Regions from separate parts of the Lacrimispora sanguinis genome, predicted to be linked through region 1. Evidence: a T-box and tRNA genes for the amino acid it is inferred to sense, from the RefSeq annotation. Region 1 holds a T-box; the other holds one or more tRNA genes.
What was found. The T-box of region 1 lies ahead of pheS (phenylalanine--tRNA ligase subunit alpha). A T-box ahead of a tRNA ligase gene usually reads a tRNA of that ligase, here a tRNA-Phe.
Positions count from the first base shown of each region.

Region 2: it encodes a tRNA-Phe, which carries the amino acid that the T-box ahead of pheS (phenylalanine--tRNA ligase subunit alpha) is inferred to sense. The anticodon was not compared.

Region 1 covers NZ_CP173277.1:314,516-321,476, forward strand. Annotated here, with positions in the region: gene ACHZES_RS01525 (LysR family transcriptional regulator) at 1-632, opposite strand, end outside; gene ACHZES_RS01530 (ABC transporter ATP-binding protein) at 747-2,477, shown strand; gene ACHZES_RS01535 (ABC transporter ATP-binding protein) at 2,479-4,224, shown strand; gene ACHZES_RS01540 (hypothetical protein) at 4,563-4,802, shown strand; T-box leader at 4,921-5,166, shown strand; gene pheS (phenylalanine--tRNA ligase subunit alpha) at 5,244-6,263, shown strand; gene pheT (phenylalanine--tRNA ligase subunit beta) at 6,282-6,961, shown strand, end outside.
Region 2 covers NZ_CP173277.1:3,464,183-3,471,143, forward strand. Annotated here, with positions in the region: gene ACHZES_RS16060 (methyl-accepting chemotaxis protein) at 1-408, shown strand, start outside; gene ACHZES_RS16065 (acyl-CoA thioester hydrolase/BAAT C-terminal domain-containing protein) at 398-811, shown strand; gene ACHZES_RS16070 (desulfoferrodoxin family protein) at 1,088-1,480, opposite strand; gene ACHZES_RS16075 (DUF1848 domain-containing protein) at 1,679-2,614, shown strand; gene ACHZES_RS16080 (MBL fold metallo-hydrolase) at 2,677-3,558, shown strand; gene ACHZES_RS16085 (cysteine hydrolase family protein) at 3,571-4,083, shown strand; tRNA gene ACHZES_RS16090 (tRNA-Phe) at 4,184-4,256, shown strand; tRNA gene ACHZES_RS16095 (tRNA-Gly) at 4,300-4,370, shown strand; gene ACHZES_RS16100 (hypothetical protein) at 5,097-5,702, shown strand; gene ACHZES_RS16105 (hypothetical protein) at 5,699-6,097, shown strand; gene ACHZES_RS16110 (hypothetical protein) at 6,136-6,961, shown strand, end outside.

The sequences.
Region 1 (6,961 bases):
CTGTTTTGGAAGGCAAGGGAGATGATGGAATCAAACCGGCGGTAATAGATCAAAGGTTTGCCTGAAAGGTCTGTCAGCCTGATTTTATTCTCAGGGACGCCTGAAAAAAAGGAAGGGTTTCCAACCGCTATCAATGGTTCTTCTTTTCCGTACACACATTCAAAACCCTCTGCGTTAAATGGTGTCCGGATAATCGCGCATTCCACAATCCCGTTTTTCATCTTTTCCAGAAGTTCGTAGGTATTTCCTTCTGTGACCTCAAACCGTACCTTTGGATGGGTGCAGCAGTATATCTTTAAAAAATCGTGAAGCAGATTGCCGGAAGAAGAGATCGTTCCCAGCTTTAAAATTCCCTTGGAAGCGGTTGGAAAATGATCCAGTTCTTCCACAATGGAGTCCATCATGGTTAGGATGTCTTTGGCCCGGGAATAGAGAAAGGCACCTGCTTCCGTCAGTTCTGTTTTCCTGGAGCCGCGTTCAAAAAGTTTTACTCCAAGCTCTTCTTCCAGCAGAAGGATCTGCTTACTTAATGGTGGCTGGGATAATCCCAGCTTTTTTGCCGCGGCTGTAAAGCCGCCGGTTTCTGCAATTGTGGTAAAATAATAAAGCTGCTTTGAATTAATTGGATTCATTGGGATATCCTCTATTTCATATTTATGTATTGTATTATTATACCAAAATGGTATAATGTTACAAGGTATTATTCCAAAAATATATTTAATTTTTAAAAGCGGAGGAATATTAGGATGAAAAAGCTCCTGAAATATTTAAAGGATTATAAGGTAGAAAGCATTATGGGGCCGTTATTTAAGCTTCTGGAAGCCTGCTTTGAATTATTGGTGCCTCTTGTGGTGGCAAAGGTGATTGACGTAGGAATCAAGTCTCAGAATATGCCTTATATCCTTAAGATGGGCGGATTATTGGTGCTCCTTGGTGTCATAGGCCTTGTATGCTCTATTACGGCCCAGTATTTTGCGGCAAAAGCAGCGGCAGGCTTCGGAACTTCTCTTCGAAATGATTTGTTTGCCCATATCAACAGACTCTCGTACCAGGAAATAGATTCCATTGGGACTGCGACCCTGATTACACGAATAACCAGTGATGCCAATCAGGTGCAGTCTGGAGTGAACTTATTCCTCCGTCTGTTCCTTCGTTCTCCGTTTGTGGTTTGCGGCGCTATGATTATGGCGTTTACCATCAATGCCAGGGCAGCTCTTATTTTCGTGGTACTTATCCCTGTTCTTTCCATTGTTGTGTTCGGCATAATGCTGATCAGCATCCCACTGTATAAAAAGGTGCAGAAGCAATTGGACCAGGTACTTTTGGCTGTCAGGGAGAATTTAGAAGGAGTCCGCGTCATCCGTGCGTTTGATCGCCAAAATGATGAGATACGCCGGTTTGATGAGGAAAATGGCCTTTTAGTACGCTTCCAGGTTTTCGTAGGAAAGATTTCAGCCTTAATGAATCCCCTTACCTATGTACTGATCAACTTAGGTATCATCGTTATTATAAATACCGGCGCCAGGCAGGTGCAGAACGGCATCATCACTCAGGGAGAAGTGATTGCATTAGTAAATTACATGTCCCAGATTTTAGTAGAGCTTGTAAAGCTGGCCAATTTAATCATCACGATTTCAAAGTCCCTGGCCTGTGCAGGCCGGATTAGTGCTGTGTTTGAACAGGAACCAGCCATTACAGAGGTTTCTCATAAGGCTGTGGAAGAGAAACCGGATGTCCCCAAAGTAGAATTTGACCATATGACATTTGCCTATGAAGGGGCCAAAGATGCGGCATTAAGCGGTTTATCCTTTCAGGTCATGAAGGGGGATACCATTGGAATCATCGGAGGAACAGGTTCCGGTAAGACCACGCTGGTAAATTTAATACCCAGGTTTTATGAAGTCACAGAAGGATCCGTAAAGGTGGGAGGAGTTGACGTAAAGCAATATCCTTTGGGCCAGCTGAGAGAACTGGTTGGGATTGTTCCTCAAAAGGCGGTACTATTTAAAGGAACCCTTCGGGAAAATATGAAGTGGGGCAAAAAGGAGGCAACGGACAAGGAAATTTATGAGGCTCTTTCCATTGCCCAGGCAAAGGATTTTGTAGAGGAAAAAGGACAAGGGCTGGAGCTCATGATCCAGGCAGGGGGAAAGAACCTTTCCGGTGGGCAGCGGCAGAGACTTGCCATTGCCAGGGCATTGGTAAAAAATCCTCAGATACTTATCATGGATGACAGCGCTTCTGCCCTGGATTTTGCGACCGATGCCAGGCTTAGAAAGGCAATTAAAGAAAGTACCGGGAATATGACTGTATTCCTGGTATCCCAAAGAGCGTCCAGCATTAAAAATGCGGATAGGATCCTGGTCCTTGATGACGGTCAGATGTCAGGTTGGGGAACCCATGAAGAACTGTTTGATTCTTGTCAGGTTTACCGGGAAATCTGCTTATCCCAGCTGTCAAAAGAGGAGGTGCAATAACATGGACATGAAAAAATATAAATCTACTGTCAAACGGATCCTTAGCTGCATTGGCCGTTATAAATGGGGAGTCGGGGCCTCCTTGGCCTGTGCCTTTGTCACGGTCCTGCTGACCTTGTATGTTCCCATCCTCACAGGCCGGGCCATAGACTGCATTGTGGGAGCAGGCGCTGTTGATTTTGCCGGCATGTGGACGATTTTAAAGCAAATCGGTATCATCATTGCAATAACCGCGGCAGCTCAGTGGCTTATGAGCCATATCAACAATCTGATTACCTATCGGGTGGTAAAGGATATCAGGACCCAGGCATTTAATAAACTGGAGATCCTTCCTTTAAAATATATTGACTCCCATTCTCACGGAGATATTATAAATAGGATTATTACGGATATCGACCAGTTTTCCGACGGGCTGTTAATGGGCTTTACCCAGCTGTTTACCGGAGTTCTCACCATACTCGGAACGTTGGTTTTCATGTTTTCCATGAATCCGTCCATAACGGTTGTGGTGGTGTTGGTAACACCGGTTTCCCTTTTTGTTGCCAGTTTTATTGCAAGGAGAACATTTCGTATGTTCAAGATGCAGTCACAGACCAGAGGGGAGCTGACTTCTCTTGTGGAAGAGATGCTGGGAAATCAGAAGGTGGTGCAGGCGTTTGCTCATGAAGCCGATGCACAGGAGAAATTTGAAGATATCAATGAAGATTTACGTGTCTGGAGCCTGAAAGCCACATTCTTTTCCTCCATTACCAATCCGGCTACCCGCTTTGTGAACAGCTTGGTTTATGCCAGCGTTGGAATCGCCGGAGCATTTGCGGCTGTAAAAGGGCTTTTATCCGTAGGACAGCTCGCCAGCTTTTTAAGTTATGCCAATCAATATACAAAGCCTTTTAATGAAATATCGGGAGTGGTTACTGAGCTTCAAAATGCCCTGGCCTCCGCAGCACGGGTATTTGAACTGATTGATGAGGAGCCACAGGTCCCGGAGGAGCCGGACGCTGCAGTGCTTTCCAATGCAAAGGGAGAGATATCTCTGGAACATGTGTACTTTTCCTATAATCCGGAGGTCGCCCTAATTGAGGATATGAATCTAAACGTACGTCCGGGACAGAGAGTGGCCATCGTAGGCCCTACGGGCTGCGGAAAAAGTACGGTGATTAATCTTCTCATGCGCTTTTATGATGTGAATTCCGGTTCCATCCGGGTAGATGGGACAGATGTACGCCATGTGACCAGACAAAGCTTAAGAACCAGTTATGGTATGGTGCTTCAGGAGACATGGCTTAAGTCTGGGACCATTCGGGAAAATATTGCATATGGTAAGCCGGATGCGAATGAGGAAGAGATCATTCTGGCGGCAAAGGAGTCCCATGCCCACAGCTTTATCAGGCGTATGCCGGAAGGATACGATACCGTTATATCGGAAGACGGCGGAAATTTATCCCAAGGCCAGAAACAGCTTTTATGCATTGCCAGAGTCATGCTGTGTCTTCCTCCCATGCTGATCCTTGACGAAGCCACCTCCTCCATTGATACCAGAACCGAGATAAAAATACAGAAGGCTTTTGGAAAAATGATGGAAGGGCGCACCAGCTTTATCGTCGCCCACCGGCTTTCTACGATTAAAGAAGCGGATGTGATACTGGTAATGCGGGATGGCCATATCATTGAACAAGGAACTCATGAAAGCCTGCTTTCACAAAACGGATTTTACGCACAGCTTTATAACAGTCAGTTTGCTGTGTAGCTTTGATGATAAATTAACAAACAGCGTCAGAAAGATATCTTAGATATGCCTTTCTGACGCTGTTCTTTTTTTTTCAGTTATGTTATACTTTAAAAAGTTCGATATTAGTTATAAGTAACTATATAAAAGGCGGTAGGATTATGTTTCAGATCATTATGGATTTCAGGTTGGGGGCCTGTTTAAGGTCCGTTAGAATTCCTTTGCAGTATACGGATAAGGGGAGGGGGGATGGATGATTTTTATGGTCACATTACAGGGCGGTTTAAGATATTGATCCTGTAAAGGACAGTATAAAAATCTTGGCCGTATTTTATGGTTCAAAAGAACAGGGGGAAAAAATGAGTTTTTTAGATATTATGTTGATGGGTGCACTGTTAACAGAGAGTGTGCTTTTAATTTTGCTGGCCCATTTTTACAAAAAAGAAAAAGAAAAAGTTCAGATTGAAAAAACAAAAAGAGCCGAAGATAAGGAGTATATTGATGTTTTTATAGAGCATTTGGAAAAACGAGCAGAAACCTATGAAATACTCCTTGAATTTAAAAGAATTTTAGAAGAAGCTTATAAAGATGCGATTTAACAAAGGAAAGCGAGCAGAGGCCCTGCTTATTTTATTCTGATGTAGTCCATATGAAAATAATCCTTGACATTTTGAACATCCGTCATTACAATGGTACGTAACGTTACAATTAAAAACAATAAATGCAATGAAGGTGTAAGTAAATCCTTATTTTCTTCCAGAGAGAAGGGGCCATCGGCTGTAAGCCCTTTTAAGTTCAGCTAAGAGATTGAATTTCCCACCGAAGCAGCATGATTGAAACCAGTGACAGCTATGGCTGCCGGTCTGGCGGGTAAGTCATGACGTCAATACACGTTACGTATACCGAGTGCCTGTGCATGCATAGGAATCAGGGTGGTACCGCGAATATAGCTTCGTCCCTTTTTGGGGCGGAGCTTTTTTAGTTCCCTTTGCTGTTAAACAGGCAAACAAAAATTTGATTATGAAAAGAAGGAGAGCATGATGAAGGATCAATTGGAAAATATCAAACAGGAAGCATTAAAGCAGATTGAAGCTTCCGATGCGCTGGAAAAATTGAACGACATTAAGGTCGCTTATCTTGGGAAAAAGGGAGAGCTGACCAGTGTATTAAAGAGTATGAAGGATGTTGCCCCGGAAGATAGGCCAAAGGTGGGCCAGATGGTAAATGACGCCCGGGCCGTGATTGAGGGGAAATTAGAGGCTGCCATGTCTGCCCTGCAAAAAAAGGCCAGAGAAGAACAGCTGAAAAAAGAAGTGATTGATGTAACCCTTCCCGGCAAACGCAATAAGGTAGGCCACACCCATCCCAATACCATTGCTCTGGAAGAGGTTGAGAGAATCTTCGTTGGCATGGGATACGAGGTCATTGAAGGGCCGGAAGTAGAATACGATTCCTATAATTTTGAAAAATTGAATATCCCTAAGAATCATCCGGCAAGAGACGAACAGGATACCTTCTATATCAGTGACAACATCGTATTAAGAAGCCAGACATCACCGGTTCAGGTCAGGACTATGGAAAAGGGCAAACTGCCTATCCGCATGCTGGCTCCCGGCCGTGTATTCCGTTCTGATGAGGTAGATGCAACCCATTCTCCTTCCTTCCACCAGATTGAAGGGCTTGTAATTGATAAAAATATCACATTTGCGGATTTAAAGGGAACCTTAGCAGAGTTTGCAAGAGAGCTTTTTGGTGAAGAGACAAAAGTAAAATTCCGTCCGCACCATTTCCCATTTACAGAACCAAGCGCAGAGATGGATGTTACCTGTTTCAAATGCGGCGGAAAGGGCTGCCGCTTCTGCAAAGGCTCCGGCTGGATTGAGATTCTTGGCTGCGGCATGGTTCATCCAAACGTGCTTACAATGAGCGGAATCGATCCCAATGAATATTCCGGTTTTGCATTCGGAGTTGGACTAGAGCGGATTGCCCTGTTAAAATATGAAATTGATGACATGAGATTATTATATGAGAACGACATCAGATTCTTAAAGCAGTTTTAAGGAAAGGGAGATAGATCAATGAATACACCATTATCATGGATTAAAGCATACGTTCCGGATTTAGACGTAACGGCTCAGGAATATACAGATGCTATGACGCTTACCGGATCAAAGGTTGAGGGCTATGTTAGCCTGGATAAAAACTTAGAGAAAATCGTAGTTGGACAGATATTATCCATTGAGCGTCATCCGGATGCGGATAAGCTGATCATCTGCCAGGTTCATGTTGGAGCAGAAACCGTTCAAATCGTTACGGGAGCCTCCAATGTAAAGACCGGAGATAAAGTTCCTGTAGTATTAGACGGAGGTAAAGTGGCAGGCGGCCATGACGGCGGTGCCCTTCCGGAAGAAGGAATCCGGATCAAGAAGGGAAAACTGAGAGGAATCGAGTCCTGCGGCATGATGTGCTCCATTGAAGAGCTGGGCTCTACCAATGAAATGTATCCAGAGGCACCGGAAAGCGGAATTTACATTCTGCCGGAGGATACGGAAGTTGGTGCTGATGCCATAGAAGTACTGGGTCTTCATGACTCCGTATTTGAATATGAAATTACCTCGAACCGTGTGGACTGCTACAGTGTAATTGGAATTGCAAGAGAAGCGGCGGCGACTTTTTGCAAACCCTTTTTACCTCCGGTGGTAACAGCCACAGGTAACAGCGAGGATATTCATGACTATTTAAAGATTACCGTAGAGGA
Region 2 (6,961 bases), 2.3 Mb from region 1:
GGGTTTGCGGTGGTGGCAGGAGAAGTCCGGAATCTCTCTGCAAAATCTGCTGATGCTGCTAAACAGACTGCCCAGTTGATCGGGAATACGGTAAATGCGGTTTCGGAGGGAAAAAGGCAGACAGCTGAGACGGCAGGAATCCTTAAGGAGATCGCCAATAAATCGATTCTTGTGGAACGGGTGATGGAGGAGATTGAATCAGACTCTATGGAGCAGGCCAAGGCTATGGTGCAGATCCTTGGAGGACTGTCCCAGGTATCTGCGGTGGTACAGTCCAATGCTGCAGCAGCGGAGGAAAGTTCAGCTTCCAGTGAAGAACTGGAGGCCCAGGCCCAGGCTTTAAGGCAGGAAGTTGCAAAGTTTAAGTTGTTTGAGGAAACTGTTTCTCACGAAGAAAATGAAGAATAAAAAAATTTATCCTGGTTTACGATCCTCCAGTAGGGGTGTTTGCTTTCAGGCATTAGACGGACTGCAGAGCGGCAAAAATGTTTCTTCCTGGTCCTATCAGGGAAAGTCCATTCCATTTATCAAAGTAGATAATAATATCTTCTATGAAGATTATAAAAAGGCCCTCAGCGAAGGAAAGCCGTTTGGATTTGCCAATACTTATAAAAAAAGCATTGAAAGAGCACTCTTGTCCTATGAAAGCATGGGGCATCCTATGCCGGTTCCCTATGTGATTCCGATTAGCTTTACCCTTGAAATGCCCATGAACGGCGGCATATTTACTTCTGGTGGAACGGTTTATGGAAATGCAAAAGGACAGTATAATTCGTTTCAGGAAACTATTAAGTTTTTTAAGAAACGGTAGGAACGTTGATAAATGATTCAAATCGTTGTATACTAAAAGGCAATAAATTGACGATACATTAGAATCTTTGATAAGGATGGTTTCAGCTTGATTTCTGTTTCCAGATTCTCTCTAAGGCGGAGAAATCAGCCATTATCGTGATAAAAACGAGTAGGATAATATGCTTATGGGAAGATTGAGGGCATAGGAATCGCCGCAGGATTATGAATCCTGCGGCGATATTGGAAACAGAGAATGCATCTTTCCTTGAGTGTGATTCAGGGGATGCTTTTTTCGTTACGCCTCTGTTTTCCAGAATCCGTGAAGATTGCAGTAGGCGAAAGCGGTTTTTGGAGAATCACCGTTCTCCAAAGTAAAGCAGGCCACCGGTTCACAGTCAGGGCTTAAGCTTACTCTCATGACACTTCCTGCCGTTGTCTGTAAGCAGACCCAGGAAATGTTGTGTTCCTCGGTCATGGGATGGAACGTGCTGCCCACCTTTACGGTCACATGATTTCCTTCTGTCTCAATGACCGGAACATGTTTTTCCGTGGCACCGTCCGAAGTATTAGGTTCCAATATTTCAAAAGGCTTCAAGCTGTCCGGAAGCGCAGCATTGGGAGTACCAGAGATGGCTTCCAGAATGACGTTATGATTTTTGTCAGTTAAAAATACAGGTTCATTTTTCATGGTGTTCCTCCAGTTGTAGATGATGATAGAAAACGGCTTCATTTCATATATCAGAATTCCCAGTTATTAGGCAAAACATTATGCCAACTTATTCCAGACAGATGCCATATTCGAAGTTCTTAAAAAAGTTAAAGAGGTTGAAGCGGGCGCATGGAATGCTTATAATGATTTTACAAAGAAGAAACAGGAGTGAGAACTATGATACTAAGTGTCAGCAGGCGGACGGATATTCCACAATTTTATTCGGATTGGTTTTTTAATAGGCTGAAAGAAGGGTATCTATATGTAAAAAATCCCATGAACAGCCATCAGATCAGCCGGATCGACCTATCTCCGGAGCAGGTTGAGCTTATAGTATTCTGGACGAAAAATCCGGAGCCTATGATGGAACGAATCCGGGAGCTTGGAAGCATCCCTTTCTATATCCAGTTTACATTGACGGGATATGGAAATGATGTTGAGCCTGGGCTGCCGGATAAAAGGCATTTGATCGATATTTTCCGGGAAACAGCAGAAAAAGTGGGGAAAGACCGTATGGTCTGGCGGTATGATCCCATATTCCTTAACGGCCGTTACAGAGAGGAATACCATTTGCGGGCCTTTGAAGAAATCGCCAGAGGTGTATGTGGTTCTGCGGAAAAAGTTGTGATCAGTTTTCTGGACAAGTATGGAAAGACGGAACGTAACATGAAGGGAATCCCGGTAGAAGAATTGGATGAAGAAGGGATGAAAAGGCTGGGCAAAGGACTGGCCTCGATTGCCGGTACTTACGGACTTAGGATTGAAGCATGTGCGGAAATAGCTGATTTAAGTTCTGTCGGGATTTCACGAGGAAGCTGCATTGACCCTGCGATGGCGGAATACTTAATCGGCGGTCCGGTATGCCGGAGGAAGGATAAAAATCAAAGAACAGAATGTGGGTGCATGGAAAGCGTTGAGGTGGGAACTTATGACACCTGCTTGGCCGGTTGTAAGTATTGCTATGCCAATGACAGTGTGGAGGCAGTGAAGAGGAGACGCACATTATACGATGAACATAGCCCGTTGCTTTGCGGAAGGGTGGAAGAAGGAGATAGGATTTCGGAGCGGAAAGGAAGGTCTGTCCGGAAGGACCCGACTCTTCCTTTCCTGTAAGATCATTTTCATCATTAAAACTACAGTTTTCAAAGAATTTCTACTATATGGAGGTTTCCCAAATGTATGAGTTAAATCAGGTTGGCACAAATAGTTATTATGTTCAAAGCCCGGCAAAGATTGGCATTGTTAAGCTTAACGATACGGAAGTATGCCTTATTGACAGCGGAAGTGACAAGGATGCCGGGCGGAAAGTCAGGCAGATACTGGATGCCAATGGCTGGCGGCTGACGGCAATTTATAATACCCATTCAAATGCCGATCATATTGGAGGCAATAAGTATTTACAGAATCAAACCGGATGCAAAGTTTATGCTCCTGGTATTGAATGCGACTTTACGAACCATACCATCCTTGAGCCTTCTTTCCTGTATGGCGGGTTCCCGCCAAAGGACTTAAAGCACAAATTCCTGATGGCCCAGGAAAGCAGTGCAGAACACCTTACAGAGGGGGGTCTTCCGAATGGTATGAGTGTGATTCCTCTTCCCGGTCATTTTTTTGATATGGTGGGTTTTAGAGATATGGATGACGTCGTTTATTTGGCAGACTGCCTGTCGAGCAAAGAAACACTGGAAAAATATCAGATCGGGTTTATTTATGATGTATCCGCATACCTTGACACCTTGGAAATGGTAAAGACCATGAAAGCAAAGGTTTTCATCCCTGCTCACGCAGAAGCAACCGATGATATCGCCCCGCTCGCTCAGATTAACATTAACAAGGTACATGAAATAGCAGATAAGATACTTGAAATTTGTAAAGAGCCGATTATCTTTGAAAAGGTTTTACAGCAGCTTTTCAATGACTATGGTCTGGTAATGAATTTTGAGCAATATGTACTCGTTGGTAGCACGATCCGCTCTTATCTTTCCTGGCTAAAGGATACCGGGCGAATGGAGGTGATTTTCGAAAATGGACAGCTGCTCTGGAAAACAATAGAATAAGGGGGTATTTAAATGGTACTGTTGGTAGTAGATACACAGGATATGATTGTTACAAATGAACTGTTTCAATATGAAACATTTGTAAATAACATAAAGCAATTAATCCATTTAGCAAGAACCAAGGGCATAGAGATTATTTATGTTCGTCACGATGATGGTTTTGAGCTGACTAAGGGCGTAAAAGGATTTGAAATATTTGAACAATTTGCTCCAATGAATGAGGAAAAGATATTTGATAAACATGTTAATAGTGCATTTAGGGATACTGGTTTATTAGAATACCTGCGCTCTAAAAACGAAGATACCATTATGATTACAGGTCTGCAGACCGATTACTGCATAGATGCAACAATAAAGTGCGGTTTTGAACATGGATTTGAAATTGTTGTTCCGGCTTATTGCAATACAACTGTTGATAATGAGTATATGACCGCGGAACAGTCCTACAAATATTATAATGAGAAAATGTGGAATTCCAGATATTCAAGGTGTGTAAGTTTTGACCAGGCATGTGATATGTTTTAAAGATTTTACTGAGAATTTTGTTATTTTGACATAATTTAGAAAACTTGTCTTGACAAGATGGGAGAAATCTTGTAAAATTATTCGTGTTGCAGGTGGTTATGCCCAGATAGCTCAGTTGGTAGAGCAGAGGACTGAAAATCCTCGTGTCGCTGGTTCGATTCCGGCTTTGGGCATTGTGCTTTTCAAAGCACTTTTGAAAAACTTCAGAAATTCCGTGCGGGTGTAGTTCAATGGTAGAACACCAGCCTTCCAAGCTGGATACGTGGGTTCGATTCCCATCACCCGCTTTATAAAAAGAAGTCCATTTTTGATTGAAGTCAAAAATGAGCTTCTTTTTATTTATTTATTGTTTTTTAATTGCTATTTTTCCTATGTAATAAAATAACATAAATATTTAAACTTTTTAGCAAACTTACAAAAAGTCACAAAAATTAAACAAAACTTCAATTGTAAAATATCTTTCCCGTTTGAAAGAGAAAGATGGGTATAATTATTTGAAAACAGCATAGAGAAATTCGCGTTACAAAAAGGCAGGGTGCAGTCCCTGCCTTTTGTGATATATTGAACTTAGCCGGTGGAGAAAGGAGATACTATGGCTAAGTTTTTAACTTATGAAGACCGTTTGGAGACTAAAAGTGGACTGTAGGAGGATTTGACTTTTACAGAGATAGGCAAGAAGCTGGGGAGGGACAGAACTACGATTACAAAAGAAGTCCCCGGCTATGCAGTAGAGCAATATTCAGGATATTCAATCTATCCCCATAATGTATGTAAGTATCGAAAAGGGTGCAGGAGAAAAAAGTCTAAAAGATGCCAATGCCTCTAAGTCAGTAATCGATATTTATAATTAGGAACACGAAAAAACGTATTCATAACAACAATGTCCCACGCCCTTCCATTGACTGTTATGATTTTGCCAGGCAATTTTGATGGAAATTAGCGAAGTACACACAGCACAACTCTCAGTGCTTTATGGTAAAAAAAATAATTAGTTAAGGAGAAGTTAAAAAGTTATGAAAAAGGTTAACACGGGTTATTTTGCACAAATTATGGGTCTCAGGCTGGCGCTATTGGCTGTTATTATAGCAATACCAATATGCATTACGTTATGGAGGTTACCGCAGATATATCTAATAATCGGGGCTTTTCTGTCATTTGCAATTATTCTCATTTTCTTTTGGCTTCCAAATGTAATACTGGACTCCAATCTGGATAAAAATGCACGTCTTCATGAGCAGGCGCTTGAGAAACAAGGTTTTATTCTCGATTATCGCTTTAATTCCGGTAATGGAGTTTTCTACATGGATTCTACCAATGGTAAGTTTGCTGTTGTTTTTAAGTATAATCCAAAGGAACTACAATTCATTGATGGAGCTGCAATCGATAATATCCGTACCCATGACGGGAGGCAGCTTAATAACGGTACCCAACAGGTCAGCTGCCGTTTCACACTTCACGGCCATAAGCAGAAAATAGTCACCCTCCGAGTCAGCGGAAATGGTACTATTCATATGAAAGACCCTGTGGTGCTGGAAGCAATTTCAAAGGCGGATATGATATGTGAAAGATTAAATGCGATAAAAAACAGAGCTTTTTTACAAGAGGATAAGCAGCTATGAGTCAAAGTATAAGCATATTAAACCGCATTATAAATAAGCTGTTGTTTGCATTTGTTTTTCGGGAACCCAAGTGTAAGGAATGCCGTGTGAAGATAGAAAAGGAGGAAAAGCTCCTTTTCCTTATTCCCGTATGGACAGATCAGGAGAATAGCGCGTCCCTGGATTACTATTGTAAAAACATGCGGCCTATTTCTTCTGTCCATGAAATTCCTACAGGACAACGGGCTTGCAGGGTGCTTCTATATTTCTGTCCTCAATGTGGGGAGAAAAAGATCCGCATTGATGACTTCTTACTTGTCAGGAACGAGGAAGTAGTTCATGATACGGAGTATTATGATGAAACGGCTCTAATCAGTCTATTGAATGCCGCAAACAAATTCTCAGGGAATAAATGACCATAGCTTTAACTAAAAAAAGCGTATTGGAGGAAGACATGAAAAAGAAGATTATATGTCTGCTGCTGGCTGTGGTCCTATGCCTGGGAAGTACTGGCTGCGGAAACTTTGCGGCTACAGAAAAGCTTTCAGCTGAAGAGGCTGTAAATGCATTTTTAACTGCATACCAACAGGGTGATTATGAAGGGATCAAACCATTTATCGACAAAGAGAACCAGCTTCATCGTCTTTTTGCGGCGTTGGGAAAAGAGAACACTTCAGCAATAAATAAAGTGTATCAAGAGGTACATAAAAGGACCAGGGATCTGATATTTACCGCTGCTGCGGTGGAGGGGCAAGAGTTATATGGATCTGTGACGGTACGGCTAAAAACGACATATATAGCAGCCCCTATAAGTGAGTCGATGAACGCCGCCCTCTTGGAGCAAGTGAAAAATGGCGGTGATGCTTTTGCAGATGTTCCTTCATGGCTGAGCCAGGGTATTGATCATTCTGGAAGCGAGGAAGATGAGGAATTTACGGTATACGTCAGTTCCCGTGATGGGAAGATGGTCATTACCACCGGCGCCAATCGGGATTTTTTTGACGCCATTAGTGGTGGCTTTTATAAGTATCTCAATATCACCATGACCACATGTACCTCAACCGACGGTTTTGTCATCCAGCTTGCAGCTATTGGTGACAATATAGTGGGAATGGTACAGACAGAAACTGAGCCCTATCATGCATCTGAAGGTGCCGAAGACGAAGCAGTCATCCAAGATTATATTGATTCATTTTCATCAATTAATGGTGTTGTTGGTGGGGCGCAGATTATCGACAATGATCTTATCACCCGGTTCGGTGTAAATTTCGGCATTGCCA